3 regions of the Rubrobacter calidifluminis genome follow, and region 2 is predicted to be linked to each of the others. Evidence: riboswitches for the same ligand, from Rfam matches in the RefSeq annotation. Region 2 holds a riboswitch; each other region holds the start of a gene.
The links. Region 2 has a riboswitch for cyclic di-AMP ahead of PJB24_RS14860 (hypothetical protein). Riboswitches for the same ligand answer to the same signal wherever they lie in the genome.

Region 1 (10,292 bases), on a different contig from region 2:
AGTGCTCGTAGTAGACCTCCGCGGCGACGACGAGCGCGCTGAAGGCGGTGAGCCCCGAGAGGGAGCGCTCGAAGCGTCCGTGCTCGACGTTGCGCACCATCCTGTCTATCAGGTGTTCTTCCTCGGGCGGAAGAAACCGCCCGCCGGGCACCTTCGTCTTCCGGGGGAGCATTCTCTCCAGGATCGTCATCGCCTCAGAACTCCTTTCGGATCTCTCGCTCACGCAGCGTACTTCTCAGCCTCGGACCTCCTGAGCTCGAGCCCGAGACCCGGCCGCGATGGGTCAGGCCGGAGATAGCCGCCGGCGGGCTCGAGGGCCCCCTCGAAGAGCATCCGCTCGATGCGCACGTGGTCGTGGAAGTACTCCAGGTGCAAGAGCGTCTCCATCGCACAGCAGGCGTGGGCCGAGACGGCCGGGGCGCAGTGGGCGGAGAAGGGTATCTGATACCCCTTGCAGATGCCGTCGGCCCTGAGCAAACTCGTGATCCCGCCGCAGCGGGTCACGTCCGCCTGCAGGATGTCCACGCATCCTGCGAGATCGAAGAGCTGCGGCAGGGTCCACTCGTACTCCCCGGCGGCTATCGCGAGCCCCGCGGGCCCGTGGTCGCGCAGCATCCTCATCCCCTCTCGATCCTCGGAGGAGACCGGCTCCTCGAGGTAGGTGATCCCCTCCCCGGCGAACCACCCGGCCCAGTAGAGCGCCTGCTTGCGGGAGTAGGCGCCGTTGGCGTCGACGAGGAGCTCTACCCCGTCCCCGATCGCCTCCCGCGCCGCCCTCACCCTCTCCGGATCCTCCTCCGGCTTTCTGCCCACCTTCATCTTCACCCGCGGGATGCCTTCGGAGGCCCACCCGCCGAGCTGCTCCTGCAGCCTCTCGAGCGTGTAGGAGGTGAACCCACCGCTGCCGTAGACCGGGACCCGCTCGTGGAAGCGGGGCAAGACGTCGGCGAGCGGGAGGCCGAGCAGCTTAGCCTTGAGATCCCAGAGCGCTATGTCCACCGCGGAGATCGCCATCGCCCCCACCCCGGGTCGCCCGGCGTTGCGGATCGCAGAGTGCATCTCCTTCCAGACGGCGGGCGGGTTCATCGCGTCCGAACCCTCGGCCACCCCTTTCAGCTTCGACCCCACGAAATTTCCGACCGAGACGTCGCCGTAGGTGTACCCGAGCCCCCTCTCGCCACCCCCGGAAACCTCGACCAGGACCATGGTCGTCGAGTCCCACTCGAGGGTCCCGTCCGACTCCGGAGAGTCGGTCGGCACGGTGTAGGCGGAGACCTCGAGGGTCTCTACCTCAACCTCCGGTGACATCTACTCGCCCCGGCCGGAGAGGAACTCCTGCAGCTTGCCCTTTATGGCCTGCCGGACGATCTCGCCGCGCGCCGGATCTCCCCGGTAGAGCGACCTGAAGATGCCCTGCGCCTGCTCGAAGCGTATGTGCGGCGGCAGCGGCGGCACCTCCGGGTCGGTGATGGCCTCGTAGAGCACCGGCTTCCCGGAAGAGAGGGCCTCGTCCCACGCCGGGCCGACGTCGTCGGGGTTGTCCACTTTTATCCCCTTGAGCCCGAGCAGCTCGGCATATCCGGCGTAGTCGAAGTCGGGCAAGACCTGCGAGGCTTCGACCTTGGGGTCACCCTCCATCACCCGCTGCTCCCAGGTGACCTGGTTGAGGTCGTCGTTGTGCAGGACCAGGATGATGCACCGCGGGTCGCTCCAGCGCTCCCAGTAGCGGGCGACGTCGATGAGCGCGTTGACCCCGATCATCTGCATCGCCCCGTCGCCGAGACAGGCGATGACGGGCCTGTCAGGGTTGGTGAACTTGGCCCCGATGACGTAGGGGACCGCCGGGCCCATCGTCGCGAGCGTCCCGGAGAGCGCCGCCCGCATCCCCTCACGCAGCTTCAGGTGGCGCGCCCACCAGTTGGTCGCCGACCCGGAGTCGGAGGTGAGGATGCAGCCCTCGGGGAGCCTCGGGGAGAGCTCGTGGAAGACCCTCTGTGGGTTTATGGGGTTGGCACCCTCCATCGCCCGCCGCTCGAGTATCTCCCACCACTCGGCCACACCCTTCTCGATCTCTTCGCGCCAGGAGCGGTCCTGCTTGCGCTCGAGCATCGGGATGAGGGCCCGAAGCGTCTCCTTCGCGTCCCCGACCAGGTTGACCTCCATCGGGTAGCGCATCCCGATGAGCCGGCCGTCTATGTCTATCTGGACGCCTCTCGCCTGCCCCACCTCGGGCAGCCACTCGGCGTAGGGGAAGCTCGACCCGACCATGAAGAAGGTGTCGCAGTTCTCCATCATGTCGTCGGAGGGTTTGGAGCCCAAAAGCCCTATCGGCCCCGTGACGTATGGCAAATCGTCGGGGAGCACGTCGCGGCCGTTTAAGGCCTTGGCGACCCCGCAGCCGAGGATCTCCGCGACCTGCTTTATCTCTTCGGCCGCGCCCCTCGCGCCCTGCCCGACGAGCATCGCGACCTTCTCCCCGGAGTTGAGAACCTCCGCGGCCCGCTCGAGGTCCCGCTGCTGCGGGACGACGCGCGGCATGGTGATGTCGGTGCTCGAGTAGGTCGCCCCGTGGGTCCGCGGCGGCTCTGAGTACTCCATCTCGGCGACGTCGTTCGGGACGATCACGCAGGTCACCGTGCGCGAGGTCTTAGCGATCCGGTAGGCCCGGTCTATGAGGTGTCCGATCTGGGTCGGCTCCATGCAGTACTGCACGAACTCGTGCGCCACGTCCTTGAAGAGCGTCTGCAGGTCGACCTCCTGCTGGTAGTCGCTCCCCAACGACATCCTCTTCTGCTGCCCGATGATCGCCAGAACCGGCTGCCGGTCGAGCTTGGCGTCGTAGAGGCCGTTGAGGAGGTGTATGGCCCCGGGGCCGGAGGTCGCCATGCACACCCCCACCTCGCTGCTGAACTTGGCGTGGGCACAGGCTGCGAAGGCCGCCACCTCCTCGTGGCGCAGCTGTATGAACTCCGGGTCGTTGTTCGCCCGGTTGAACGCCCCCAGGATGCCGTTGATCCCGTCCCCCGGGTAACCGTAGATGCGCTTTACATCGAGCTCTCTTAAGCGCCTGAGTATGAAGTCTCCCACCGTCTCGGCCAACGTGGTCCTCCTGTCCGTCAGGTCCGACGGCCGCCAGCGGTCAGTGGCGGCATACAGGATTCATTATTTCCAGGGCCGGTAAAGCAGGGATAAAGTTCTGTGAGCCTCCGGTAAAGAAGCATTAACGTCTCTTCATCCCCCACAGCCTCTCCTCTAAGTAGTCGGATCTGCTGTAACGCAAACAATGGTACGATGCACCGGAATCCAACCGCACGAAGAGACCGGGAGAGACGGGTGAAGAAATCTCTGCTCAGCATCCTGCTCGGGCTGCTCCTGAGCGCCGCCGGCGTGATCGTCGCCGCCCTGAGCGTCAAGGGCTCGCTCAGGATAGTAGAGATCTGGCCCATAGTCGTCGGTGGTGTCGTCACGCTCGCGGTGTGGGTCGTGCAGGGTGCCACCCTGGCCGTGCTCTCACGCCACGACGTGGAGGCGAGTCCTGTCGCAGAGCGGCACCTCCTGGGCCTTCCCCTCTTGAAGACGACCCGCGTCTACCTGGTCACCCAGGCGGTCGGCGCGATCACCCCGTTCGCCGGCGGGGAGGTGGCCGCCCAGATCATGGAGCTCAAACGCCTGGGGCTCCCGGCGGACAAGGGCAGCGCCGTGGCGACCGTCAGGGCGATAGCGAACGTCACCTCCCTCGCCATCGGCGCCGTAATCGGCCTGTTCTTCGTCTCCCACGTCCCGTTCGTCGGCAGGGTAGAAGCCAGAGCCCATCAGGCCCAGAACGCCGGCATCCTGTGGCCTCTGGCCGGCGTCTTCGTCGGGGTGGTCGTGCTGCTCGCCGCGGGCGGCTTCGCGGTGCGTCGCTGGAGGAAGAGGCGCGAGCGGGATGAGCATACCCCAGAGAGCTCATCCCCCTCCTGGAGAGAGCGCCTCACCAGATTCTTCCGCAACTACAGGGACGACCTCCTCCTGCTCTGGCACGACAACCCGAAAGGCGTTGTCGCCGCCTTCGCCCTCATGGCCGTCTTCTGGCTGCTCTACCCCCTGCTCGGGGTTCTCGGCCTGCTCGCCACCGGATGGTCCGGGGAGCACTGGATCGCCGTCTTCACCGCCCAGTACATCCTGTTCATCGTCGTGCCCTTCGCCCCCACTCCGGGCAACAGCGGCGCCGCCGAGGTCGCCTTCGTCGCGCTCATGAACGCCTACGTCGGCCACGGCTCGCTGCTCGCCGGCGTCATCGTCTGGCGCTTCCTGAACCACTACTCCGAACTCATTGCCGGAGCCTTCCTCGCCGGACCCAGCATCTGGGACGACATCAAAATAGCCCGGGACGAGCTGGCCTCCCAGAAATCCGGCTGAAAGATACCGGACAACTCAAAAACCAATAACTGTTATTGTTTTCACATCTCCAATCCGGGGGGAGGTTTCGCGGGACCGGGCCAGGGGTAGAGGGTAACGGTGAGATGGCCTGCGGGAGAGAAGAGGGGAGGTGATCTCCGGAGCGGGTGGGTACACGCATGGACGGGCGTGTTTAGATCAGGGTTGACGGAGAAGATCCGGAAGATCCAACTAGAAAGGGGAGGATCGCATGTATCTCCGGATAGACAAGCTGCAGGTGGAGCTGCCGATGCCGGAGGAGCCCGATCCCAACGCCGCCGCGGCGGTGCAGGAGCTCCTCGGGGGGCGTTTCGGTGAGATGTCGACGCTCATGAACTACACCTACCAGTCGTTCAACTTCCGGGGGCGCAAGAAGGTTAAGCCCTACTACGACCTCATCGCCAATATAGCCACCGAGGAGCTCGGGCACATCGAGCTGGTAGCCGCCACCATAAACAGCATGCTCACCGGTGCCGCCGGCGAGACCGAGGACGGGCATGCGAACCCGACGAGCACACCTCTCTCCGGGCTCACGGGCGTACGCAACACCCATCACTTCATCAACAACGGGGCCGGCGCGCTCGTCGCCAACTCAATGGGGCAGCCCTGGCAGGGTGATTACGTGTTCAACTCCGGTGACCTCGTGCTCGACCTCCTGCACAACTTCTTCCTGGAGAGCGGGGCGAGGATGGGCAAGATCCGCGTCTACGAGATGACCGACCATCCGGTCGCCCGTGCGATGCTCGGTTATCTGCTCGTGCGCGGTGGCGTGCATCAGGTGGCCTACGCCAAGGCGCTCGAAGAGCTCACCGGCGCCAACGTCACCAAGATGCTCAACATCCCGAACATCCCCAACTCTGAGTTCCCGGAGACGAAGAAGTTCCTCGACTCGGGCGACCACCGCACCCTCTACCGCTTCTCGCCCGACGACTTCAAGGATATCGGCAAGATCTGGAAGGGGCCGCACCCCGACGACGGCCAGGAGGTCAGGGTGCAGGACGGCCCGCCGGAGGGTGGTCAGCCGGCCGATCCGCCGGAGGAGCCCAACGTCTACGCACCGGGTTATCATCCGGGAGAGCTCGCCGAGATCGCCCAGCGTCTCCTGAAGTAACGTCTGAAAACCCGGAGGACGGGGGCGGTGCGGAAGGCCTTCCGCGCCGCCCTTCGTACGTTCTTCCACAGGCTCGGGCGCCGGAGCGGATAGAATCAGGGTGCCAGGCGAACAGAAGGAGGGTTTCGTGCCCGGAGAAGCAAGCGGCATAGAGGATTTCGGAGAGGTGACGTTCAAGCGTGCCGACGGGACGGAGGTAAACCTCACCGAATTGCACGGCGGGCGTCCCCTCGTCCTCGCCTTTCTGCGGCACCTCGGGTGAATATTCTGCCGCCGGTGGGTCGCGCAGTTGCGCGGCGGGAGCAGAGAGTTCGAGAAGAGAGGCGCCCGGGTGGCGCTGGTGAGCATGGCCGATCCTGAGCAGACCGCGCGGTTCTGCGAGAAGATGGACCTGCCCTTCGAGTGCCTCTCCGACCCGGAGCGGCACGCCTACCGGGCATTCGGTCTCAGGCGCGGCAACATCCTGGAGGTCGCGGGGCCGCGCAACTGGGGCAGCGGGATCCGGGCGGTACTCGAGGGACAGAGACAGGGACCGACGGCGGGTGACCCGATGCAGCTACCCGGGGCCTTTGTCTTCGACGCCTCAGGGAGGCTGCGCCTGGCGCACTACGCCCGCGCCTCGGCGGACAACCCACCAAACGAGGTGCTCCTCGAAGCGCTCGACGGTGGCCGGTAGCGGAGGATCAGGAGCAGGTTCCCCTTGAATGACGCGCTTCAGAAGGCGCAAGCCTATCTGGACATGCTCTCCCGGGATACCATGGAGCTCGCCTGGGGCCGGAGAACCGCTCAGGATCGGTACAGGATCATGCTCGCCGCCCTCCTCTTCGGGGACGAATTCGAGCGTCGCACCCGGCATGGCCTACCAGCCGACGAGCCGGGAGAACGCCGGCTCCTGATGGATCTCATGAGCGCGGTCATAGACCGCTTCGCGGATCTGGAGGGTCTGGACCGGGAGGAGGCCGCCGCCTTCCTCGGAGATCTCACCAACCGCGACCACATACTGGAGCTCAACGAGGTCATCGAAACCTTCGAGCAGGAAGACTGCCAGAGGAGCCTCGACGAGGTGTTACGCGAGGCCGTCGGGCGGCGGAAGGAACGCCGGGTCTGGGCCCGGCACTGGAGCTCAGGATAAAGACATCAGAAAGGGGCCTCGGGTCCCGAGAGAAACTCCAGCTCTTCCGGCGTCGAACGCCGACCCAGGATCTCGTTGCGGTGCGGGAAACGTCCGAAGCGCGCGATCACCGCCTCGTGCCTGAGCGCGTACTCCAGCACCTCGGGCCTCCCGAGCTCCTCTTCCAGCGCCCGAAACAGCCTGACAGAGAGGCGCTGGTCTTCGAGATCCTCACTGTGCTCGAAAGGCAGGTAGACGAACATCCTCTCCATCGGGGTGAGGAGACGGTCGAAGCCCTTCTCGAGCGCCTCGCGGGCGACCTCGCGCGCCAGATGGTCGGTTGTGTAGGAGCGCGGGTCGCCCCGGAACATGTTGCGGGGGAACTGGTCGAGCAGCAGGATCAGGGCGAGGCAACCCCTGGGCGTCTCCTTCCAGTCTCCGAGCTCCCTGGAGGCAGCCCACTCGTAGTCGGCGCGGAACCGTTCGCTCACCTCACGGTCGAAGTCCTCGCCACCCCCGAACCACTCCTCGCGGAACTCCCGGCCCTCCCCGAACCAGAAGCGGAGTATCTCCTCCATGCGGTCCAGATCACCCACCGACGTGTATCGCCGGACGCCGCTTGGGGTTGGGCTCCGCCTCGCGCAGCACCTCGCGCGTGACCGGCGGGATGTCTCCCTCGCCGAAGAGGATGTAGCGGACCAGGTAGACCAGCGGGTTGCCCTCGGTCCATCCGAAGTAGCAGTGAGGCTTCGCGCCGGTTTTGTCTCTCAGGTACAGCAGGAAGGCCGCTATCGCGTTCGGGACGCTCGAACTCTCCGCCCGCAGCACCCGGTAGCCGTCCACCCTGGCCCCCCTCACCTCCATCACGTCGGTGAACTCCGAGGGGTCGGCCACCTCTACCTCGAGGAACAGAACCGGGATCTCGCGCGGGATGTGGTTCGCCTCCCGCTGTTCACGCTCTTTAAGCTCGTACTCCCGGCGGTCTCCCGCCTGACGTCGGTTGGCGATGATGTGTATCTCCCCCGAGTAGAGCGCCTCGTTGATGAACTCCCAGGCCGCATCGTCGAGTTCTATGGACTCCTGGCGCAGCTCCGTCGAGCGCAGCGCACGGGAGACGAGGGAGACGAAGATTATCGCTACGATAAACAGGATCGAGATCACGATCCCGTTCGGCTGGGAGCGGATGTTCTCGACGTCGGCGTAGAGCATCACCAGGGTTATGAGCCCGAAAACGAGCGTCGACCTGCGTTTGCGCTGCCGGCGCACGGCGATGGTCACGGCCACGGCCGCCGAGGTCATCATGATGAGCACACCCGTCGCGTACGGCCCGCTCTGGGAGTCGACCCCGGCGTTGAAGGCCAGCGTAATCGCGAAGGCTATCGCGCTGAAGACGAGCACCATCGGCCTTACCGCCCGGCCCCATTCCGGGGCCATCCCGTAGCGCGGCAGGTAGCGGGGCACGATGTTCAGAAGCCCGGTCAGGGCCGAGGCCCCTCCGAACCAGAGGATCGTGATCGTGGAGATGTCGTAGATCGTCCCGAAGGCATTGCCCATGTACTGGTGCGCGAGGTAAGCGAGCGCCCGGCCCGCGGCCTTGCCGCCCGGCTCGAACTCCCTGTGCGGGATCAGGACCGTGGTGACGAAGCTCGTCGTGATCAGGAAGAAGCTCATGATCAAAGCGGCCGCGGTGAGCATCTTGCGGGTGTTGCGGATACGCCCGGCGGGCCGCTGGGGGTCGTCATCCGGGTCGCCCTTCACGAGCGGCATCATCGAGACGCCGGTCTCGAAGCCCGAGAGACCGAGCGCGAGCTGCGGGAAGACAAGAAACGAGACGACGACCATGTCGAGCGGGTTGCCATAGCCGTGCAGCAGGGCATCCTTCCAGTGAGAGAGGTACGCCGGGTGCTGGAAGATCATGTAGAAGCCGAAGATGACGATGAGCAGGTTGAGGAATAGGTACGAGAAGACGAGCACGATCGCGATGCCTATGGCCTCCCGAAAGCCCTTCAGGAAAACCCCGCCGAGGATGGCGAGAAGTACGAGTGTAATCGCCGTCTCTTTGTCGTGCAGGAAAGATGGCACTATCGGGTTCTCGGCCAGATGCGTCGCGCCGTCGGCGGCAGAGAGGGTTATCGTGAACATCCAGGCCGTGCCGACGAACCCGAGCAGGCACAAGACGAAGATCTTGCCCTTCCAGAAAGAGAGCAGACGTTCGAGCATCGCGATCGAACCCTGCCCGTGCGGGCTGTGGTAGGCGACCCGGCGGTAGGCAGGGAGCATCCCGAAGAGGGTGAGAAGCACGATGAACATCGTCGCGATAGGTGAGAGCGCACCCGCGGCGAGCCCGGCTATGCCGGGGATGTACCCGAGCGTCGAGTAGTAGTCCACCCCGGTCAGGCACACCACCTGCCACCAGGGATGCTGTTCGCGGGCCTCCTTGATGTGTGGACCCTGGATCTCCTCGATCCGGTTCTCGAGCAACCAGCTGCGAAACCTCGAGGAAGCCCGGCCCTTGGAGCGGGTGGCCCGGATCATCTCGAAACGCTCCGTGCGGGTTCTCCCACCCGCGGACAGCGAAAGATGGTTCTCATCATCCCCTTCCTCTCACGCCTGCGGGGTTAGCTGTCGGGTTCGGGCCGGAAGAGAAAGCCCTACGCTCTCGTGGCGATTCACCCCGGAGGGAAAACCCCTCTTTCTACGGGTCCCCCGTCCTCCGGTCTCCCCGGAGGTTCGGCGACGGTCTGGCTCTCCGTCCATGGCTTCCGGAGATATACCCCCCAGCCACACCGTTGTCAACACGGCGGTGTGGCTCGTATCGCGTCGGGGCGGGTACGAAACCGCAAGTTTGGTTAGTATTTAGCCTAGAGGAGGTCATACAACGAGAGAGCAGGAGCCAAAGAGGTCATGTCCGAGGAGAGCAAACCGAATCCGCCGACTTCCGGGCGGCTGCGTCGGGCCTTGGGAACAATCTCACTGGTCCCGCGCGAGCGCCGCTTCTACGAGTACTTCGAGGAGCAGTCGAAGAACATCTCACGCTCTGCCCGGCTGCTCGAGGTGGCATTCTCGAACCCCGGTGAGCTCGCCGGACACCAGAAGCGGATCAAGGAACTCGAGCATCGGGGAGACGACACCACCCACGAGATAATCTCCGCCCTGCACCGGACCTTCGTCACCCCCTTCGACCGGGAGGACATATACTCGCTCGCCGCGGGCATGGACGACATAGTGGATTACATAGAGGAGATAGCCGACACGGCCAACCTCTACGACATCGGCGAGATCACACCCCCCGCCCGGGAACTGGCGGATCTCCTCGTCCAGGCCGCATCCCAGCTCGAGGAGGCGACGAAGAAGCTCGGTTCGGGCAAGCCCTACAAGGATCACATAATCGAGGTGCACAGGCTGGAGGACGTGGGAGACGCGGTCTCCCGGCGCGCGATAGCCGAACTCTTCGGGGGGAGCTACAGGACGCTGGAGGTGCTCAAGCTGAAGGATCTCTACGGATTGCTGGAGGATGCGCTCGACCGCTGCGAGGACGTGGCCAACGTACTCGAGGGGATCGCGATAAAGAATGCATGAGGCGCAGGTCGTTCTGCTGCTCTTCACGCTGGCAACCGCCCTCGGCTTCGACTTCACCAACGGCTTCCACGA
Region 2 (10,292 bases):
TCTGCCATCGGGGTCGGGCTGGAGGTCGGTGAAGCAGGTGTCGAGCCGCGTCCCCCCGATGGTGCGCGGTTCGCGGAAATCGTAGGGGGCCCCGTCGACGCTCGTGCGACGGCGGGGTATGAGGTTCTCGTCGGTCTCGTAGTACGAGCGGGCCGGCAGGTGCAGGTGTAGATCGTCCACCCTACTCGTGCCGGGCGTGAGGTAGGGATGGTTGCCGATCCCGCAGGGGGCGGGCCCCGGGCCGGGGTTCGCGGCGGTTATGCGCACCGTGAGCCCGTCTTCTTCAGAGAGCGTGTAGCGGGCCTCCAGATCGAGCAGGAAGGGGTATCCCTCCTGCGGATGGAGCCGCAATCCGAGCGAGACTTCGGAGAGGGTGCGCGAGACCAGACGCCACCCCGACCACCGGACGAGCCCGTGCAGCGCGGCGTTGCGGGCGGGTTCGTTCACCGGGAGCTGGTGTTCTTCTCCGGCGAAGGAGTAGCGGCCACCGGCCACCCGGTTCGGCCAGGGGATCAATACTTGCCCACGGGAGGCGGTGCTTGTCTCTCCTTCTCCGAACCCCTGGAGCACCGGCTCGCCCCCTGCCTCGAAAAGGCGCAGTGTAGCACCCACCTCGGTGACTACCGCCCGAAGGCCCTCCCGCTCTATCTCGAACTGCTCTCCGGTCGGAGAGGGATGTCGTGGTGGATGCCGCATAAGGGAAGCATAGATGTCGGTCCGTCTCCCTGCAATGTACGTGTCTGTCACGTGCCGTCCGGCGGGCTAGTAGAATGCTCATCTGACGAGGAAGCGAGGAGGTTTTAGCCTGTATGAAGCGCGAGAGACCGCCTTTCAGGGCCGACCACGTCGGAAGTCTTCTGAGACCCGTAGAGCTACTCGAAGCACGGGAAGACTTCGCCTCCGGGCGTATCACGGCGGATGAGCTCAGGGCCACCGAAGACGAGGCGATAAGGCAGGCAATCAGGATGCAGGAGTCGATCGGCCTGCGCTCCGCCACCGATGGAGAGTTCCGCCGCTCATCCTGGCACATGGACTTCATCTACCAGCTTGGTGGGATCGAGAGGGCTGCGGGTAACCTGAAGGTGAAGTTCCGCAACGAGCGGGGCGACATAGAGTACACCCCGGCCGCCCTCCGGGTGGAGGGCAGGGTGCACCTGGAGCACACCATCTTCGGCGACGACTTCGCTTTCCTCAAAGAGCAGGTGAAGAGCGCGATCCCCAAGCTCACCATCCCCTCCCCGAGCATGGTCCACTACCGGGGCGGACGCGCCGCGATAGACGAGGGCGTCTACCCGGATCTCGAAGAATTTTGGGAGGATCTCGCCTCGGCCTACGCCGGGGAGGTGAGGCGGCTCGGCGAACTTGGCTGCACCTACCTGCAGTTCGACGACACCAGCCTGGCCTACCTCAACGATCCGCGCCAGAGAGAGCACCTGGCGGCCCTGGGCGGGGACCCGGAGCACCAGCACGAGATCTACATCCGCACCATCAACCGGGCGCTCGAAAACCGTCCCGCCGGGATGTCCGTGACCACCCACATGTGCCGGGGAAACTTCCGCTCTTCCTGGGCCGCCGAAGGCGGCTACGACTTCGTCGCCGAGGCCCTCTTCAACGAGCTGGACGTGGACGGATTCTTCCTGGAGTACGACGACGAGCGCTCAGGAACCTTCGAACCCTTACGCTTCGTTCCGAAGGGCAAGATGGTAGTCCTCGGCCTCGTTACCACCAAGCGCGGCGAGCTGGAGGACAAAGATCTCCTGAAGAAGAGGATCGAAGAGGCCAGCCGCTTCGTCCCCATCGATCAGCTGTGCCTCTCGCCGCAGTGTGGTTTCTCTTCTACCGTGGAGGGGAACGACCTGACTCAAGACGAACAGTGGGCGAAGCTCGAGCTCGTCGTCGAGACGGCCAGAGAAGTTTGGGGAGAATGATCGGCGATTCGCCCTTGACTTATTAACAAATATTTGCGAGTATTAACAATCGTCAGAGAGGGTCTTCGAGACAGGAGGTAGAGGATTTGAAGAAGGTAATGCTGTTGGCCGCGATGCTGGCGATGGTGCTGGCTGTGGCCGCCCCGGCCTTCGCGCAGGCTGTCGGGGCGAACACCCAGAGCGGCGGCGCCACCGGCGTGCAGAGCGGCAACAACGACGTGCAGTGCGTGCAGAACGCCGTGCAGCAGGAGGCTGGCAAGGCGCAGTACAACCAGTACGGCAACAACTACAACATCCAGCAGATAGCGCAGACGTGTAACATAAGCGTCACTCAGGTACAGAGCATCATAAGCTCTGTGAGCAGCTCTGCTCCTGCCAGCAGCACGCCGGCCAGCTCCCAGTACTCCAGCAGCAGCGCCGCTTCCAGCGTCGCTTCCGTGAGCAGCGGGGCTTCCTCCTCTGCTGCGGCTGCGACCAGCGTGCTTCCGAACACCGGTGGTGCTTCGGTGGTTGCGCTCGGTGCTGGTGCGCTCCTGGTCGGTGGTGGTCTCGTCGCCCGCAGGTTCATCCGCTAGTTCGGGCTGAGATCTACACAGAGCTTATTGCTCCAGAGAGGGTCGGGAAACCGGCCCTCTCTTTCTGTCTCGTGAGGGTGTATCTGCGCCGGAGAAAGTCATATACTTTGTTGCGACCCCCGTCTCCCGTGCTCGAGGACCTTCTCCTGGCGGGGGTCTCTGTGCCGGAGGAGGCAGGAGGAGAAGCGGCGGATGGGGTATCGGTTTATGCACACGCTCCGGGTGAGGTACTCGGAGATCGACGGCCAGAAGATCGTCTACAACGCCCATTATCTCACCTACCTGGACGTGGCTATAACCGAGTATTTCAGGGGGCTCGGGATAACCTTCACCGGCGCTTCCCCTGATTTCGACATAGCGCTGGTCCGGGCGATGCTGGAGTTCAAGCGGCCTGCGCGTCTGGACGATCTGCTCGACGTGCGGGTCGGTATAAAGTCCTTTGGGAGGTCCAGTTTCGTCGCCGGGTTCCAGATCGTCCACCATGGAGGGGAGGATCCCGTCCTGGAGGCGGAGGTGGTGTATGTCTCCTACTCGCAGGAGGAAGGCAGGGCCGTGCCGGTGCCGGGATGGGTGCGCAGCAGAATCGAGAGGTTCGAGAGGGAGGGCGTATTGCCGGAGCAGAAAGAAGCGGACGATATGTGATTCAATGATAAGAGTATGAGGGTAGGCGTATCCACGTTCGTCACCGATGAGGGTATAAAGCCCGATATCCTGGGTCTGCTGCTCGAAGAGCGCGGTTTCGACTCGTTGTTTGTCGCCGAGCACACCCACATACCGCTCAGCAGGAGGACGCCGTACCCTGGAGGGGGGGAGTTGCCGAGGAAGTACTATCGGACGCTCGACCCCTTCGTCACGCTCACTGCGGCCGCAGCGGCCACCCAGACTCTGATCGTGGGCACCGGGGTGTTGCTCCTGGCACAGCGCGACCCCATCACGACAGCAAAGGAGGTTGCGAGCCTCGACCATTTCTCCGACGGGCGCGTGATCTTCGGCGTCGGGGTCGGCTGGAACGAGGAGGAGATGGAGAACCACGGGACCAACCCCCGTACCAGGGGGCGGCTGGTCAACGAGCGCCTGCGGGCTATGATTGAGATCTGGACCCGGGATTCGGCCGAGTATCACGGGGAGTTCGTCGATTTCGACCCTATAGCCTCCTGGCCCAAGCCGGTCAGCAAGCCCTATCCACCGATCTACGTCGGCGGGGGACGGCGGGCCTTCGCGAGGGTGGCCGAATTCGGGGACGCCTGGCTCGCCAACGGGCTGCCGCCAGAGAGGCTCGCGCCGATGATGGAAGAGCTGCGAAGGGTGGCCGGCAGGGAGGTGCCCGTGACCGTTTTCGGAGCCTCGCGCGAGCGAGAGGTGCTAGAAGAGTACGAGCGGCTCGGCGTCGACCGGGTGTTGCTCGATCTGCCGACCCTACCCGAACCTGAGACCACCGAGCTGCTCGACGAGCTCTCAGGGCTCGTCGACGTTTTTCTGTAATCCGGGCCTCTCCTCCGAGGCTTCACCGGTGCTGCCGGGTATTACACTCTCTTCGTAGGGACCACTGGCGCGGCTGGAGCAAAGACTCTTTCAGAGGGAGATGTCTGGAGCTATGGATCTCAGGCTTTCGGTTTTGGATCTCTCACCGGTCGGCGTGGGGTACGGATCTTCTGAGGCTCTGCGCAACACTTTTGAGCTCGCCCGACTGGCTGACCGCCTCGGCTACGAGCGCTACTGGCTCGCCGAGCACCACAACCTCCCGAGCGTGGCCAGCTCCTCGCCGGAGGTGATGATAGGGCACGTCGCGGACAGGACCTCCCGCATCCGGGTTGGAGCGGGGGGTATCATGCTCCCCAACCACGCCCCGCTAAAGGTGGCCGAGACCTTCCGGGTGCTCGAGGCCCTGCACCCGGGCCGTATAGACCTCGGCATAGGCCGGGCTCCCGGCACCGACCCGGTGACCGCCGCCGCGCTCCGGCGCTCCACCGGTGCGGACGGGGCGGAGGACTTCCCCGAACGCTTCGCCGAACTCCTCGCCTTCGGCGGGGATGGCTTCCCCGAGGATCATCCTTTCGCGGCGGTGCGCGCCGTGCCCGACGACGTGGATCTTCCCCCAATCTGGCTGCTCGGCTCCAGCGGCTACTCCGCACGGGCCGCGGGAAAGATGGGGCTCGGCTACGCCTTCGCGGCGCACTTCAGCCCGGCCGATCCCGCCCCGCCGATGCTCGCCTACAGAGAGAGCTTCGAGCCCTCGGAGGAGTTCGAGCGTCCCTCGGCGATACTCGCCGTCTCCGTCGTCTGCGCCGAGAGCGAGGAGCGCGCCGCGGAGCTCGCCTCCTCGATGCAGCTCGCCTGGGTCAGGATGCGCAGCGGCCGGCCCGGGCCGCTTCCCACGCCGGAAGAGGCCCTGGCTCACGAGTACACGCCGGCGGAGAGGCGCCTCGTCGAGGCGTACCGCTCGATGCAGATCATCGGCACCCCGGAGAGGGTCAGGGAGAGGATGGAGGAGCTCGCGGAGCGCACCCGGGCCGACGAGCTCATGGTCACGACGATGGTCTACGACCACGCCGCGCGGCTGCACTCCTACGAGCTTCTCGCGGGGGTCTTCGGGCTCGCAGGAGCACCGGCCGGGGGGCGGGAGCGGACATGAGACAGATGGACCGGAGATACCCCGACCCTTCGGTGCTCGGTGGGGAGGTGGGGCTGTGGACCTCGATCCTCAACTATCTGCCCGCTTCCCGGGCGAGGGAGGCCGTGGCCGAGGCCGAGGAGCTCGGCTACGGGGCGCTCTGGTTCGGGGAGGCGACCGGACGGGAGGTCTTCACCACCGCCGCGATACTGCTCTCCGCCACCAGTCGGATTCAGATCGCCACCGGCATCGCCAACATCTTCGTCCGTGACGCGTGGGCGACGAACGCCGCGTCGAAGACGCTCGCCGAGGCGTATCCGGGACGGTTCGTCCTCGGGATCGGGGTGAGCCACCGGCCGCTCGTCGAGATGCGCGGTCACGACTACCGCTCGCCGCTCGCGACGATGCGCTCCTACCTGGAGGGCATGCGCCGGGCCCGATTCGACGCCGTAGGACCTGAACGGGAGGCCCCCGTGCTGCTCGCTGCGCTCGGCCCGAAGATGCTCGAGCTCTCCAGAGATCTCGCCGACGGAGCCCATCCTTATCTGGTAACCCCGCAGCATACCGCCTACGCCCGCGAGATCCTCGGGGAAGGGCCGCTCCTCGCCGTCGAGCAGGGGGTGGTCCTCACGGAGGACCGGACGGAGGCTCTGCGCCTCGCCCGCTCGCACCTAAACCGGTATCTCGGGCTTCCCAACTACCGCAACAGCTGGCTCCGCCAGGGCTTCACCGAAGAAGACCTCTCCGGGGAGGGCAGCGACCGCTTCGTGGAGGCGCTCGTCGCCTGGGGAGACGAGGGCAGAATAAGAGAGCGGGTGCACGAGCACCTCGACGCGGGAGCGGACCACGTCTGCGTGCAGGTGATAACCGACCGGCCCGAGGCCGGTCTCGGCAGGGAGTGGCGCGCCCTGGCCCCCGCGCTGCTGGCGTAGCGTCCACCGGTTGACAACTTCTCTCTTCGGGCGTATACCGGCGGGTTGTAAGAAGTGGTGCCAGAAGCGCCGAGCTCCCGGGTGGCACCGGGAGGCGGGGGACCCGATCAGGTGGGCTCAGGGCCCGCCGAGGGGTGAATCGCCCCGGAGCGGGGCGTAGGGCTTCTCTCTTTCGGCCCGAACCCGTCAGCTAACCCCGCAGGCGCCGAAGAAGGAGGAAGAGGAGTGACGGTCCAGCGTAGGTCGTTCCTCAGGCGCATGATGCTCGGGGAGGAGAGGCCTCACACCGAGCGGGAGGAGAAAGTCCTCAACTACGTCGTCCACCGGATAAACGACGGCGCCCCGCTGCACGAGATCGTGCGCGAGGACTACGTGGTGCGCAACTGCTCGCAGCGGGAGATAGACGACATCCTGCGTTGCCCCGAGCTGGTGCGGGCGAGCCGCAGCCGTCTCGAGCGAGCCTTCCTCTCGGGGGAGCTCGCCCCTTCGAGCCTCCGCCGGCGTTTGTAGCTTCGTCGGGGTCTTGAGCGCGGGTCGCCCGCGACGGTTCTCCCGCCGGATGGCCTGCTTTCGCCGGAGGTGATCCCCGGGCAGGGGGATCACCTCCGGCTTTCTTCGTCCTTTCGCCCTATTCTCAGAATTCTCTCAACCTCCGGACTTAATAGGAGGAAGTCCTCCCGCTGGAGGATCGGCGTGAAGAGGTGTCCCACCGGATGAGAGAGGCTGGCTTGGCATGGGATGTTGGCTGAGGATATGGCGAAGGGTGATCTCGCCGATCGGCGCGCTGTCCGCGCTGCTGCTCGTCCTGGCGGCCTGTTCCGGGGCGGGGAGGGTCACCGGCCAGACGTCCCCGGGGACGCTCGCACCTGGGGCACCGCCCGGACTGGAGAAGATAAAGCACGTGATCATCATCATGCAGGAGAACCGTTCCTTCGACAACTACTTCGGCACCTACCCCGGCGCCGACGGCATCCCGATGAAGAACGGGCACCCGGCGGTCTGCATCCCGGACCCGCGCCTGGGACACTGCATCCGACCCTTCCACGACCGCAAGAACCGTGACCTGGGCGGGCCTCACACCGCGACGGACGCCCGAAAGGACATAAACGGCGGCAGGATGAACGGCTTCATCCGTCAGCAGCTCGCCGGGGAGAGCCGGCTGTGCAAGAAGAGCCCGCTGAACCCCCACTGCTCCCACGTAACCCACGACAACCCTCCAGACGTCGTCGGCTACCACACGGCGCGGGAGATCCCGAACTACTGGGCCTACGCCCGCAACTTCGTCCTGCAGGACCACATGTTCGAGTCGAACGCTTCCTGGAGCCTTCCGGCACACCTGTATACGGTCTCGGCGTGGTCCGCGGTGTGCAAGAACGAAAACCCCATGAGCTGCCGCAGCGCCCTGCAGCGCCCGGATGAGCCGCTGGACTTTGCAAAGCGTTTCCCCCGCGCCGTGCCCCCGGTTCAGAAGCATGGAGGCCATCTCAGGCCCCCTGACTACGCCTGGACCGACATAACCTACCTGCTGCACAAATACCACGTGAGCTGGCGCTACTACGTGGCCAGGGGCGCAGAACCCGACTGCCCCGACGGGCAGATGTTCTGCCACAGGACCATGCAGAGCCCGAAGACCCCCGGCATCTGGAACCCGCTGCCGCATTTCGAGACGGTCAGACAGGACCATCAGCTCGGGAACATCCAGAGCACCAGGGCCTACTTCAGGGCTGCGAGGGAGGGGCGTCTCCCGCAGGTGAGCTGGCTCGTCCCGAGCGGCAAGAACAGCGAGCATCCCCCGGCGCTCATAAGCAACGGGCAGGCCTACGTCACCCGGGTGATCAACGCGGCGATGAGGAGCCCGGACTGGAAGAGCACGGCGATCTTCCTCACCTGGGACGACTGGGGAGGCTTCTACGACAACGTCGTGCCCCCCAAGGTGGATAAGATGGGCTACGGCCTGAGGGTACCGGGGCTCGTCATAAGCCCCTACGCGAAGCGCGGATACATAGACCACCAGACGCTCTCGTTCGACGCCTATCTGAAGTTCATCGAAGACCGTTTCCTGGGCGGGCAGCGGCTCAACCCCAAAACCGACGGGCGACCGGACCCGCGTCCGGACGTGAGAGAGGCATTGCCGCAGCTCGGCAACCTGATCCGTGACTTCAATTTCAACCAGAGGCCGCGTCCACCCCTTATCCTCTGCCCGCACCCGAAGACCGATCTCGTGAGCCCGCGTCCGAGGTGGAGCCGGAGTTGAAGAAGCGTCTGCAGAGGCTTGCCTCTGGCGGGGCCGGCTTCGTCGGGCTCGTGTTCCTGGCGAGCCGGGCGCTGTATTTCGCCTCCGGGGAGATCTTCGCCAGGCTCCTCCGGCCGAGCCCCGGCCCTGCAGATACCCGTCCTGCGCACCATCTGGTGCACAACATCTGGGCGAGGTGGGACGGGATCTGGTACTCTTACATCGCGGCGCACGGCTACGAGCGTCATGTCCCACCGGAGGCTGCCTTCTTCCCGTTGCCCTCACTTCTGGCGCAGGTGGCGGTGCACATCTCCGGTGCCCGACCGGCTCTCGAGAACCTGAGCGTTGCGCTCACGGTGATTTCACTGGCGGCCACCCTCTTCGGCTTCTACTGCCTGTACCGCATCGCAGAGGATGGTTGGGGGGAGGGGGTTGCGCGGAGGTCCGTGCTGGCCCTGGCTTTCTTCCCGACGAGCTTTTTCTTCAACGCCGCCTACTCGGAGGGGCTGTTCCTAGCCCTCTCGGCTGGAGCCCTCTGGGCGGTGCGCCTGCGGCGAAACCTGCTCCTGGGGTGCATTCTCGCCGCACTCGCCTCGGCGACCCGTGAGGCCGGGCTCTTCCTGCTCATCCCGCTTCTGGGGTGCTGGATGGGGGGACGCGGGTGGTACGGACTGCGCCGTCTGCCCTATCTGGCGCTCGTACCATCCGGTACGGCGGCCTACATGCTCTACCTCTGGCGCCGCTACGGCGATCCACTGGAGTTCGAGGTGGCAGAGAAAACCCACTGGCACAGAAAGTTCTCCGGTCCCTACGCCTCCTTCCGGGACGCACTCATGCGGGCGATCAGGGGTTGGCGCTGGGTGGTGCACCCGGAGAGCCTGCTCTATGGTCGCGGCTCCCTGCTGCACTCGTTCCTCGCCGCCAACACCTTCTACTTCGGATTTCTCGTTCTGACGGTCGTCCTGCTGGCCGCCGGGATTCTGGTGCTGCCCTGGGACCTCCTGCTCTACAGTGTTTGCCTGACGCTGCTGCCGGCGCTGGATGGCGCCGCCGGGATGCCCCTGATGAGCTTCTCGAGGTTCCTGCTCGCGCCCTTCCCGCTGTTCATCGTGGTCGGAGCCCTGCTGCGCAGCAGGGCTGCGCTGTTCGTCTGGCTCTGCGCCAGCGCAGCCCTCTCGCTCTTTTTCTGCGCCCTCTTCGTGAGCTGGCGGTGGGTGGCCTGAGGTGCTTCAGCTCCGCTGCCGGGACAGCAGCCAGCGGGAGAGCAGATAACCCGCGATGACGACCAGCGCCGCCGCGACGCCATAGGTCAGGTAGTGCATGTACACGTCGATCTCCTGCCAGTGGTTGCGGAGTGCGTACCCGGCGTAGGTGAGACCGGCCACCCACGGCACGCATCCCAAAAACGTGTAAGCGCTGAACCTTGCCAGGCTCATCCTCGCGGCTCCGGCCGGGTAGGAGACGAAGCCCCTGACCAGTGGGAGCATGCGGCAGATGCATACCGTCGCCGGTCCCCGACGCTCGAACCAGCCCTCGGCACGGCTGAGATCCTTCTTCCTTATGCCCACGAACCTCCCGTAACGGAGCACGAGTGCCCTGCCGCCTTTCAGCCCGATGTAATAGGAGGCCCAGGCCCCGACCATGTTGCCCGCCACGCCGGCGGCCACGGCCCAGAAGAACCCCATCCTCCCCGAAGCCGCGAGAAAACCCGCAAAAGGCTGGATTATCTCCGACGGCAGCGGCGCCCCCATGCTCTCGAAGATCATGAGCACGAACGTCGCAACCGGCCCGTAGACCCCGACCGCTGAGAGCGCCTGCTTCGTGAGCGAACCCACCAGAAGGAACGCGAAGGCAACCCCGATCAACACAACCCCCTACCCGAGCCTCCCGACATTGCCCGGTCCGCGCGCACCGAAAATCCTCTCCTCAAGCTCTTCTCTCCCGTACTCTCTTCCGAAAACCCCGGATGAAGGGGCGTCGAACCTCTACAGCTTTACACGTATACCTGAGAGC
Region 3 (10,292 bases), on a different contig from region 2:
GCGGCGAGCAGGATCGTCAGGGCCACCTCGTTCGGCGTCTTCTGGCGGCTCGCCCCCTCGACGAGCGAGATCATGGTATCCAGAAAACTCTGTCCCGGCTCGGAGGTGACCTCGACGACTATCCTGTCCGAGAGCACCCTGGTGCCCCCGGTCACGCTGGATCGGTCCCCGCCGGCCTCTCTTATCACCGGGGCCGATTCCCCGGTTATCGCCGACTCGTCCACCGAGGCTATCCCCTCCACGATCGTGCCGTCGGCCGGGATGATCTCCCCCTCCTCAACGACGAAGAGGTCCCCTTTCTTCAGCTCGGTGCTGCTCACCCTCTCCTCCCGACCGTCCACGAGCCTCCTCGCCGGGGTCTCCGAGCGGGTCTTCCTGAGCGACTCGGCCTGCGCTCTTCCCCGGGCCTCGGCGAGGCCCTCCGCGAAGTTGGCGAACAGCAGGGTGATCAGGAGCAGAAAGAAGATCGCCAGGTTGTAACCGGTCAGGGACGAGCCGGTGAAAAGGCCGTACCCGCTCAGAAAGCCCACGACCAACGTCCCCACCTCGACCACGAACATGACGGGGTTTCTCACCATTTCCCGCGGGTCGAGCTTCTTGAACGACTCCGCCGCCGCCTGCCTGGAAAGCTCGGGGTCGAAGATCCCTCTGGAACGTGCCAGGTTGCGCGGGCGCTGCTCTTTCGGAATCCTCTGGGGGGAAGCCATCCTAAAACCTCCCCGGACGCACGATCACGTAAAGCAGATAGATGATCAAGGCTAGCGAGAGGAGCCCGAGCACCAGGTATCCGGCCACGCTCATCCCATCCACCTCTGTCGAAGAACCTGCAACCTCATGACCTGCACGACCGGCGGCTCGCAATCTTCCCGTACGACCGGGCCAAAGACCTCGACGTACTCTCCTATGTAGTCGCTGAGACGGTAGACTTCGCTGCGTAAGCCATAAAGGTAGAGAGCGCACTCCGGATCCATCAGCCCATAGGCAACTCCACAACGGACCAGCAGGAGATTCCATTCTGTCCGGACCACCCCCCGCACACCCTCCAGGGAACCACCGACATCGGACCCACCCGCCGGGCTTCCTTCTTCTCGCTTCACCGTCTCCGCACCCGGATTCCTCATTCGGCCAACCCATCCTCGAATTCGATGACGTAGACCCACTCGTCCCTCTCGGGAGAAATCGAAGAGTGGACGTATAGAACCCGCCTGCCCGTACAACCTTCGAGCCTCCCGGAGAGTTCCTCCGCCCCTGAACGGAAGACCTGCTCCCGCAGGTCTTTCACCGTGTTCCTCCCCTGGACGGTGTCGACGAGGCGCCGCTCGAAGACGGTCAACACGCCACAACAGCGCACCACCGCCAGGGCATCGATCATGTAGGTGTGGATACGGTCCGGGCCACGGCCGATGATCTTCCGCAGAAAGGCCATGACCTCGTCGCTGATGACAGCCTCGGTCCTGCTCTGCCTGTGCGCCACAGATACGCCGCACCTCCTGCTTCCCGGATGCGGCAACGGCAAAGGGCCGGTGCCGCATCGCACCTCCACCTCAGTAGAGGGGTCGCAGCTACCGGCCCCATGTCCGCTGGCCCTCCCCCGCAAGGGAAAGGACCGCAGAGACTGGTCCGAGTAGATTCTGACCATCCCGCAGCATCCAGGTGGTTCCGCCCGCAACCACCAAAACCATCCCGAATGCAGCGGGACGCCCTCTTTCCTTACAGCCTACGAGGTTAGCTGACGGGTTCGGGCCGAAAGAGCTAAGCCCTACACCGGACCGCACCGGCGATTCACCCCAGGGGCAAGGCCCCACTCGGGTCCCCCGCTCTCCTCAATTTCGAGGAGATTCGGCTTCTCAGCATGTATTCAGTTGTAATTTCATTATATCACGCTGTTCAGCCTCAGGAGCAATCTTTTGCAAGCCGGTTCAAGCAACCCACCTCCAGGTGACGAACAGCGCCGTGAGCGTTGCACCTACGAATGAGCTCAGGATGAGCCACAGGAAGAGGGCCTTCCTGCTGCGGGAGAGGGTTACCCCGAGCGCGATGAAGAACGGGAACGCATCGAGAAGGAATCGGGGCAGGCTCATGAGCGGGAACAGGGGTGAAGGTGTGAGCAGGGGCACGAGCACGAGGGCCAGCGCGTAGAGGCTCAACCCCGGCGGGAGCACGAAGACCCCGAAAACCATCACGGCGAGGAAGAGGGTGAAGAACGCGAGGTTGAGGGTGTTCGAGGCGGCGAGCGAAGGTTCCGGAAGCGTGCTCACGAAGAGAGCGTGCGGCTCGGCGAGGTAGCGGGCACCCTCCCTCGCGCTCCTCCACGCCATCCGGGCGGTCGCGAGTGGATCGGTCAGCGCGCGTCCCCAGTAGGCCCGCTGCTGGCGGGCGAAGACGAGCGGGTCCCCGAAGCGCCCGGTGAGGTAGAGCGCGTAGGCGCAGAGCCCGGCGGGGACCAGCGCCATCTCCGCGAGCCCCCGGCTCCCGAACCCCCTGCGATCGCGCACCCACTCGAGAAAGAGTGGCAGGAGGAGCAACACCCCGAGGTTGCGGGTCGCCGCGGCGAGCGCCCCGAGGAAGCCGGCGAGGAGCAGGTCGCGCCGCACCAAGGCGGCCCAGAGGCACCCGGCCGAGAGCGCGAGGAAGAAGCTCTCGGTATAGACCGCGTTCAGGAAGAACGCCGTAGGGAAGAAGGCGAGCGTGAGTACCGAGGCGCGGGCAACCCGCCCGCCATACAGCTTCTCAGCCATCCCATACACGAAGTACAGGGCAAGGAAGCATGCGGCAAGCGAGATCGCCACCCCCCACAACGCCGCCCCTCCGCCGAGGCTGCTTCCGAGGTGCACGAGGAGCGGGTAGAGCGGGAAGAAAGCCGTGCTCTGGGGGGCGTGCAGGCCGTAGCCGGAGGTGGCGATCCCGGAGTACCACGCCCCGTCCCAGTTCGCCCAGTAGCCCAGCGTTCCCCAGGGCCCGGGGATGCCGCCGGGACGGGCCCGCGGCAGGAGAAGATGGGCGAGCGCCCCCACCCCGAGAAAGAAGGCCCGCGAGAGCACGAACGTCCAGAGGACGAAGCGGAGGGGGCTTCCCTCCCTCCGCTCCCTCCTAGTAGCGGAGGTTCGGGCCACGGCTTATAGCCCAGCAGGCCCCGGCGAAGCAGGCGCCGGACAGAAAGATCATCACGGCGAACGAAAGGTAGGTTTCCAGGTCGGAGACGCCGAGGGCCGCGTAGCGGGCGGCATCCACGGTGTGGAAGATCGGGTCGAAGAGCGTCGCCACCTTCAGCGGGTGCGGCAGCATCCTGACCGAGTAGAAGACCCCGCCGAGAAAAGCGAGCGGCTGGATTATGACGTTGCCCATGAAGGAGATGTGGTCTATCCGGGTCGAGACGACCCCCACAATCACGCCGAGCGAGGAGAACGCGAACGCTGCGAGGACCCAGACCGCGAGCAGAAGCAGCGGGTTCTCGGCCCCGGTCCTGGCGAAGGGCATCCCGACCAGGAAGACCCCGCAGCCCACGATCACACCGCGCAGCGTCCCGCCCAGAGAGTAAGCCAGCGCGACCTGCAGGTCGCTCATCGGGCTCGCGAGGACGTCGTCTATGTAGCGCTCGCGTTTGGCGTCGAAGACCGAGCTCGAGGTGTTCGAGTACGCCCCGGTCACCAGGCTCATCGTCGCGATCCCGGGGAGGATGTACTGCAGATACGGGATGCCTTCTATCTCCTTTATCCTCCCGCCGAGCGCGAACCCGAAGACGACGACGTAAAGAAGCGAGGTCAGAAGGGGGGGCACGATCGTCTGGGACCACACCCGCAGAAAGCGCAGCACCTCGCGCTTGAGCAGCGTCAGGAACCCTCTGTCAACTATCAGCATGGATCACCTTCATGTAGACCTCTTCGATGCTCGATGCACCATGCCTCTCCTCGAGCTCCCCGACGGTACCCCTGTCGGCGATCCTCCCGCCCGAGATCAGGGCGACCTCCTCGCAGAGCTCCTCCGCCTCCTCCATGTAGTGGGTGGTGAGCACGATCGTGAGCCCCCCGCGGTTGAGCTCGCGGATGTAGCTCCAGAGGCTGTAGCGCAGCTCGACGTCGACCCCGGCCGTCGGCTCGTCGAGGAAGAGTATCCCGGGGTCGTGCATCAGCGCCCGGGCGAACATCACCCGCCGCTTCATCCCGCCGGAGAGGGTATTGGTGCGGGCATCCCGCTTGTCGGAGAGCCCGAAGCGCTCCAGCAGCTCCGCCGCCCGCTCGCGCGCCTTGCGTTTCGGGACGCCGTAGTAACCCGCGTGGTACAAAAGCGTCTCCTCGACCGTGAGGAACTTGTCGAGGTTCACCTCCTGGGGCGAGACCCCGACCATGCGTCGCGCCCGCCGGAAGTCGCGGATGGCATCGTAGCCGAAGATCTCGATGCGCCCACGGTCGGGCCGGGCCAGGTTGACGATGCTGCTTATGAAGGTCGTCTTGCCCGCACCGTTGGGCCCGAGGAGCCCGAAGAAGGTCCCCGGCTCTATCTCGAGCGAGACGTCATTCAGCGCGACGAGCCCCCCGGGGTAGGTCTTCCTGAGCTTTTCGACCTTGAGCGCCGGGACCGTCTTCAACCCGCGAGCACCTCCCGCGCGGCCCTCTCGCCGGAGAGTATCGCCCCGTTTATGGAGGAGTCCACCGTGTACTCGCCGGCGAGGAAGAGTCCCGGCGTGGGGGTCCGGTTGGAAGGCAGCGTACGGTGGAACCCGGGAGGCTGGGGGAACTGAGCGTAGGGGATGCGGTAGACGGCGAGCGGCTCGGGAGAGAGTGATCCGTCCCAGCCGGAGATCCCCTCGACCCCGAGCCGGAAGATCTCCGCGTCGGAGGCGTCGTCCACCCCCGAGAGGACCACGCTCAAAAGCCCCATCCCCGGCGGGGCGTAGAACGGGGAGATAGCATCCATCGCGACCACGCTATCTACAGGACCCTCCGACGCGTCGAGCACGATCTTCCTGCCCGAGCCCAGGGCGTTGGGAAGGCCCGTCGCGTAGCAGGCACACACCTGCCCGAGACCCCCGTCCGGCACCTGGATCCCTGCGAGCCTCCGTGCCACCGGAGCCTCCGTGGCGAGCACGACGGCGTCGGCCTCGTGCTCCTCCCCGGCGGCCCTCACCCCCACGGCCCGGCCGTCCTCCCGGAGGATCCTCTCGACCGGGCACCCGAGGTGTACGGCCCCCTCCGGCAGCCGGGAGGCGAGCTGCTTCGAGATCTCCCCCATCCCACGGGCCGGCACGGCGACCTCCCCCGAGGCGAGCATCCGGAAGGTGAACCGGAAGACGCGGCACGAGGTCGAGAGCGAGCGGTCGAGCAGGATGCCGCCATAGAACGGCCGGAAGAAGGTCTCGATGATCCTCTGCGAGAACCCCAGACCCCGCAGACATTCCAGCGTGGTCGAATCGGGCCCTTCCTCCCCGGCGGCAGACTCGGCCCCACCGTGTCCGGAGGTCGCCGCGAGCCGGAGCACGCGCAGCTTGTCCGCGAGGGTCGCCGCATCCGATCTGAGCGAGGGCAAGAGGGAGGCCGGGTCTCTCCGGGGATCGGAGAGGATGGTCCGGCTCAGACCGTGCCGGATTATGGCGCCGGGGTCGAAGGGCTTGAGATCGAGCGCCTCGAGGTCCAGGTGTCTCCTCACCGCGGGATAGGCCGTGAACAGGACCTGGAATCCCCTGTCGAGCAGAAATCCGTCGCGCTCGTCGGTGCGTACCCGGCCTCCGACGCCGTCGGAGGCCTCGAAGACCTCGACCTCGGCCCCCCCGCGCGCGAGCAAACCCGCGCAGGTGAGCCCCGCGAGCCCTGCGCCTGCCACGATGATCTTCATGCCGCAGGAGAGTTTAACGCGAACCGGACGGATCGTTTCCCTCGAAGACGAGGCGCACTCGCCCCTCCCGGTCCAGCATGAGCGCCGCGGAGTATCTCTTGCCAGCCTTGCTCCTGAACCCCTTGAGCATCCCGGTCCGACCCCGCTCGAGCAGTCGCCTGGCCTGCGCCTCGCTCACCCGCTTGCCGGCGATCGTTTTCCAGATGGAAAAATCACATCCGGTCCTCCTCCACGCGGAGCAGGAGTACGCCTTCTTCGTCTCGACGACCGGGGAGCCGCACTTCGGACAGGCGCCGATGGAGCCGCCGGCAGGCTCCGGCACCTTCTCTCCCTCCTTACGGTGCACCTCCTCGACGAGCTCCTTCGTGAAGGCTTCTATCTCAGACATGAAGCGCCCCCGGTCTTCCTCGCCGCGCTCCATCTTCGCCAGGCGCTCCTCCCAGCGGGCGGTCATCTCAGGGGAGGCGAGGGGGCTATCCCCGACGAGCGCGACGAGCCGGCGGCCCTTCCCGGTGGGCACGAGCACCTTCTTCTCCCGCTCGACGTAGCCGACCTGGATCAGACGCTCTACGATCGCCGCGCGGGTCGCCGGCGTACCGAGGCCGGAGTCCTTCATCCGCTGCCGCAGTTCCTCGTCCTCGACGAGCTTCCCGGCGGTCTCCATCGCCCCGAGGAGCGTCGCCTCCGAGTAGCGCGGCGGGGGCTTGGTCTTCCCCTCCTTCACCGCCACATCGGCCACCGCCCATTCATGCCCCTCCTCGACGGGCGGCAGTAGTAGTGGAGGCTCCTTCTCCCTGCTCCCGCCGACGCCGTCGGGGTAGAGCGCCCTCCATCCTGCCTCCAGCACCACCCTCCCGCGGGAGAGGAAAGTATCCTCCCCGACGGCGGTGACGACCGTGGTGTGCTCGAAGCGGGCCTCGGGGAAGAAAACCGCGAGAAAGCGCCGGAAGACGAGGTCGAGCACCCTCGCCTCGTCCTGCGGGAGCTCGCCCGGAGGGCGTCTCCCGGTCGGGACGATCGCGTGGTGGTCGGTCACCTTCGCGTCGTCCACGATACGCCTCCCATGCGGGAGCTCCGGGAGCGAGAGAAGTCTCGAGGCGAACGGTTCGAGCGCTGGCAGCGCCTCCGCCGCACCGATGCGCTTCTTCAGCGTGGGGACGAGATCTTTCGAGAGGTAACGGCTCGAGGTGCGGGGATAGGTGATGAGCTTGCGCCGCTCGTAGAGGCTCTGGGCAGCCTTCAGGGTGCGCTCGGCGGTGAACCCGAAGCGGGTGTTGGCGTCGCGCTGCAGCGCGGTGAGGTCGTAGAGGAGCGGGGACCGCTCGGAAACCACCTTTTTCCGTACCCGGCGCACCAGCCCCGTACCACCGCGCACCCTCTCCGCTATTCGCTCCGCCGCCTCCTTCTCCCCAAGGCGGCTCTCCTTGCCTTTGAACCACACGCCCTCGTAGGAGTCGTCGCCGCGGGAGAAGCGGGCGCGCACGGTCCAGAACGTCTCGGGGGTGAAGCCCTCTATCTCACGCTCGCGGTCTACGAGGAGCCTCAGCGTCGGGGTCTGGACGCGCCCGACGGAGAGGACGTCGCCGGGGCGGGAGAAGCGAACCGAGAAGGCGCGGGTGGCGTTCATCCCCACGATCCAGTCGGCCTCGCTGCGGCTGTGCGCGGCGTCCTCGAGCGGGCGCATCTCGCGCGCCTCCCTCAGGGAAGCGAATCCCTCCCGGATCGCCTCGGGGGTGAGCGCGGAGACCCAGAGCCGCTTCACCGGCTTGTCGCACCCCGAGAGCCGGTAGAGGCGGGAGAAGATGAGCTCTCCCTCCCTCCCCGCGTCGCAGGCGTTCACGACCTCCTCGACCTCGGGGCTGCACAGCAGCCGCTTTACGATCCGAAATTGCTCTCGGGTCTTCGGGGAGACGACGACCCTGAACCTATCGGGCAGGATCGGCAGATCTTCGAGCCGCCAGCTCTTGTAGCGATCACCGTAGGCCTCCGGCGGGGCGAGCTCTGCGAGGTGTCCGAGCGCCCAGGTCGCGATCCAGCCGCTCCCCGCGAGACACCCCTCGCCCCGGCGATGACGTCCCAGGGCGTTCGCGATGTCCCGCGCCACCGAAGGCTTCTCGGCGACGATGAGCCTCATGCGCCGAGTATACGTAAGCGAAGGCCACCCGGCACCACCCGCTTTACGGCTAGGAGGAGAGCCGCCAGAGGCGGGCGAAGGCCGCAACGAGCGAGAGGAGCATGACCAGTGCGCTCGCCACGCACCACTGGCAGATGGCGTGTATGACGAAGAGCTCCAGGTAGGTGAGATAAGCACTGAAGAGCGTACCTACAAGCGCGACGAGGAGGCCGAGGTAGGCTCCGATCTCCTCCCGCACCAGGGCTGAGACGAAAAGCAGCGCGTACCCGACGAGCCCGAGGACCGGGACGGGCACCCCCGCGAGGCTGGCGTAGCGACTCGACTGGACCGTCTCGCAGCCGTGACTCCCTCCGGCGCAGACCGGTGCTATTCCTTCGAAGTGCACCCACGTCAGGTAGGCGCTTATCCCGAGCCCGATCACGGCGAGCGCGACCAGAGCAGCCCGCAGACCGCGATTCCTCCCTCTCTTGACGCTAGGAGCCACCGACCTGCTTTATGGTCGAGGAGATCTTGCCGTAGCTCTGCGCCTGATCGCCGGTGAGCTTCTTCTTCCCGCCGGGCCCCTCGACGATCAGGGTCGGGGTAGAGTTGACCCCCTCGGCACTCGCCTTCTTCTGTACCTTCTCGAGCCCCTTCGCGAGTGAAGGGTCGGAGAGAGCGCCCTTCCAGCGGTTCATGTCGAGCCCCGGGGTCTTTTGGGCCAGGTTGTTCAGAAAATCGTCGGTCACGTAGCCGCTGTTCTCGGTCTTCTGGTTGGCGAAGAGCAGATAATAGTATCCCCAGTAGCGGTTCTGTTTCGCCGCAGCGAGCGCGGCCTCGGCGGCCTTTACCGAATCAGGCCCGATGAACGCCATGGGCTCGGAGACCAGCTTCACCCTGCCAGGCTTGACGTAGTCCTTCACCAGCCTGGGGAAGACGTTGCGGCTGAACTCCCCGCAGTAGGGGCACTGGAAATCCTCGTAGAGGTAGATGGTGACCGGAGCGCTCCCCTTCCCGAGGGTCGTGCCGTTCTGCGGCACCCCGGCGTAGAGCTTGCTCACCTCCCCACTTGAGGCACCGCCTCCGCCGAGCTGGCTGATCGCGACCAGGATCGCAGCAACGACGATCGCAGCCGCCACGATCAGGGCGAGTATCATCCGGGGAGATCTTATCGAGGTGCTTTTCAGGTCAGACTCCTTCCACCAGCGGAACGCAACTCTGGATTATATGCCAGCGGGCGCCTCGCTGAAAAGCCGTCCCAAACCTGCTACCGGACTTCACACCCCGCCCCCGGGAATCTCTGGCCTGGGACGGGGCATTCTGGCACCCCGCAACATCTCTGATATACTCTGGCTCTGCATGCTCGGAGGAGTGGCCGAGTGGTTGAAGGCGGCACCCTGCTAAGGTGTTATACCTCTCAACAGGGGTATCGAGGGTTCGAATCCCTCCTCCTCCGCTTCTCTTCCCAGTCATACCGGAAGCACAGAAAAAGGGCCGGGATGATCCCGGCCCTTTTCCCAGCCTATATGAAGGGGGATGGACAGCCGCCTCAGAGTGGCGGTCGGAGATTCCTCACGCTCTGTGCATCCCCTTTCATAGGCTTGCTCGTCATACCATGCTCCGCAGCTCAGCAACCATGTCCAGCCCCTGCTGCTTGCAGAGGTCCTTCGGCCGCATGATCGCCTGCTCGTCGAGCAGGTTGCGGGTTCTGGCCTCCTTCTCCAGGTGACGCTCAATGACGTCGATGGCCCGGTCGACCTCCTCGCGGGTGTACTCCCGAACCTTCTCGTGGGTGATGGTCGGCATCTACTTCACCTCCTCTCCTCGGCTGATTGGGAGACTCCTCTCTTGTAACGTTTCGGGCCTCCCAGCCTGCCTTCAGCATAGGTCCGTCCCGGAGACTTGTCAAGAAGAAATTTGCCCGCAGTAGCCCGGATTGTGCGATAGCGCACCAGGAATCGTCCGATATCCTCCTGGATCCGCGAAGGCCCCGTCCAGCAGCATCGGGACCACCGGGAAGGTGTCCTCGGAGAGGCAGAGATCAAGGTCCTTCTCGTAGCCAAGACGGAGGAGCCTGCGGGCCGCACTCACGCGGCGGAGGGCCCGTATGGGACGCTCCTGGTAATCGCGCATCACCCTCCGGGCCCGCTGGTCCGGCTCGGCTCCCTTTCCCACCAGACGGGCTATGATTGCCCCGGCGGCCCGCTCGTCCTCCGCGGCCCGGTGGCCCCTCCATCCGCAACCGATCACCGCAACCTCCCCGTCCCCCGGGTGGAGAGCCCCGGCCACCGCGCTGGCGTTTACGAAGGATCCGGCCAGGATACGGGGAGATCCCGTCGCGGCTCGAATG

Region 1: another riboswitch for cyclic di-AMP. It lies ahead of PJB24_RS03345 (APC family permease); the one in region 2 lies ahead of PJB24_RS14860 (hypothetical protein).
Region 3: another riboswitch for cyclic di-AMP. It lies ahead of PJB24_RS05535 (Na-translocating system protein MpsC family protein); the one in region 2 lies ahead of PJB24_RS14860 (hypothetical protein).

What each region holds. Positions count from the first base shown of each region.
Region 1 is NZ_JAQKGV010000003.1:70,924-81,215, forward strand. It holds gene PJB24_RS03300 (hypothetical protein) at 1-100, opposite strand, end outside; gene PJB24_RS03305 (enolase C-terminal domain-like protein) at 220-1,308, opposite strand; gene PJB24_RS03310 (thiamine pyrophosphate-requiring protein) at 1,309-3,099, opposite strand; gene PJB24_RS03315 (lysylphosphatidylglycerol synthase transmembrane domain-containing protein) at 3,334-4,401, shown strand; gene PJB24_RS03320 (manganese catalase family protein) at 4,631-5,530, shown strand; gene PJB24_RS03325 (thioredoxin domain-containing protein) at 5,658-5,792, shown strand; gene PJB24_RS03330 (AhpC/TSA family protein) at 5,793-6,206, shown strand; gene PJB24_RS03335 (hypothetical protein) at 6,231-6,662, shown strand; gene PJB24_RS03340 (DUF924 family protein) at 6,668-7,237, opposite strand; gene PJB24_RS03345 (APC family permease) at 7,230-9,176, opposite strand; cyclic di-AMP (ydaO/yuaA leader) riboswitch at 9,234-9,387, opposite strand; gene PJB24_RS03350 (DUF47 domain-containing protein) at 9,546-10,220, shown strand; gene PJB24_RS03355 (inorganic phosphate transporter) at 10,213-10,292, shown strand, end outside.
Region 2 is NZ_JAQKGV010000025.1:15,290-25,581, forward strand. It holds gene PJB24_RS14825 (aldose 1-epimerase family protein) at 1-696, opposite strand, end outside; gene PJB24_RS14830 (5-methyltetrahydropteroyltriglutamate--homocysteine S-methyltransferase) at 810-1,928, shown strand; gene PJB24_RS14835 (LPXTG cell wall anchor domain-containing protein) at 2,015-2,503, shown strand; gene PJB24_RS14840 (acyl-CoA thioesterase) at 2,696-3,145, shown strand; gene PJB24_RS14845 (LLM class F420-dependent oxidoreductase) at 3,161-3,985, shown strand; gene PJB24_RS14850 (LLM class flavin-dependent oxidoreductase) at 4,098-5,135, shown strand; gene PJB24_RS14855 (LLM class F420-dependent oxidoreductase) at 5,141-6,046, shown strand; cyclic di-AMP (ydaO/yuaA leader) riboswitch at 6,104-6,266, shown strand; gene PJB24_RS14860 (hypothetical protein) at 6,272-6,556, shown strand; gene PJB24_RS14865 (alkaline phosphatase family protein) at 6,810-8,300, shown strand; gene PJB24_RS14870 (hypothetical protein) at 8,297-9,502, shown strand; gene PJB24_RS14875 (DedA family protein) at 9,509-10,144, opposite strand.
Region 3 is NZ_JAQKGV010000005.1:73,674-83,965, forward strand. It holds gene kdpB (potassium-transporting ATPase subunit KdpB) at 1-707, opposite strand, end outside; gene PJB24_RS05530 (potassium-transporting ATPase subunit F) at 709-801, opposite strand; gene PJB24_RS05535 (Na-translocating system protein MpsC family protein) at 1,118-1,474, opposite strand; cyclic di-AMP (ydaO/yuaA leader) riboswitch at 1,700-1,855, opposite strand; gene PJB24_RS05540 (glycosyltransferase family 39 protein) at 1,920-3,113, opposite strand; gene PJB24_RS05545 (ABC transporter permease) at 3,091-3,858, opposite strand; gene PJB24_RS05550 (ABC transporter ATP-binding protein) at 3,845-4,585, opposite strand; gene PJB24_RS05555 (NAD(P)/FAD-dependent oxidoreductase) at 4,582-5,817, opposite strand; gene PJB24_RS05560 (DNA topoisomerase III) at 5,843-7,963, opposite strand; gene PJB24_RS05565 (vitamin K epoxide reductase family protein) at 8,013-8,447, opposite strand; gene PJB24_RS05570 (DsbA family protein) at 8,437-9,099, opposite strand; tRNA gene PJB24_RS05575 (tRNA-Ser) at 9,308-9,398, shown strand; gene PJB24_RS05580 (hypothetical protein) at 9,551-9,748, opposite strand; gene PJB24_RS05585 (2-phosphosulfolactate phosphatase) at 9,848-10,292, opposite strand, start outside.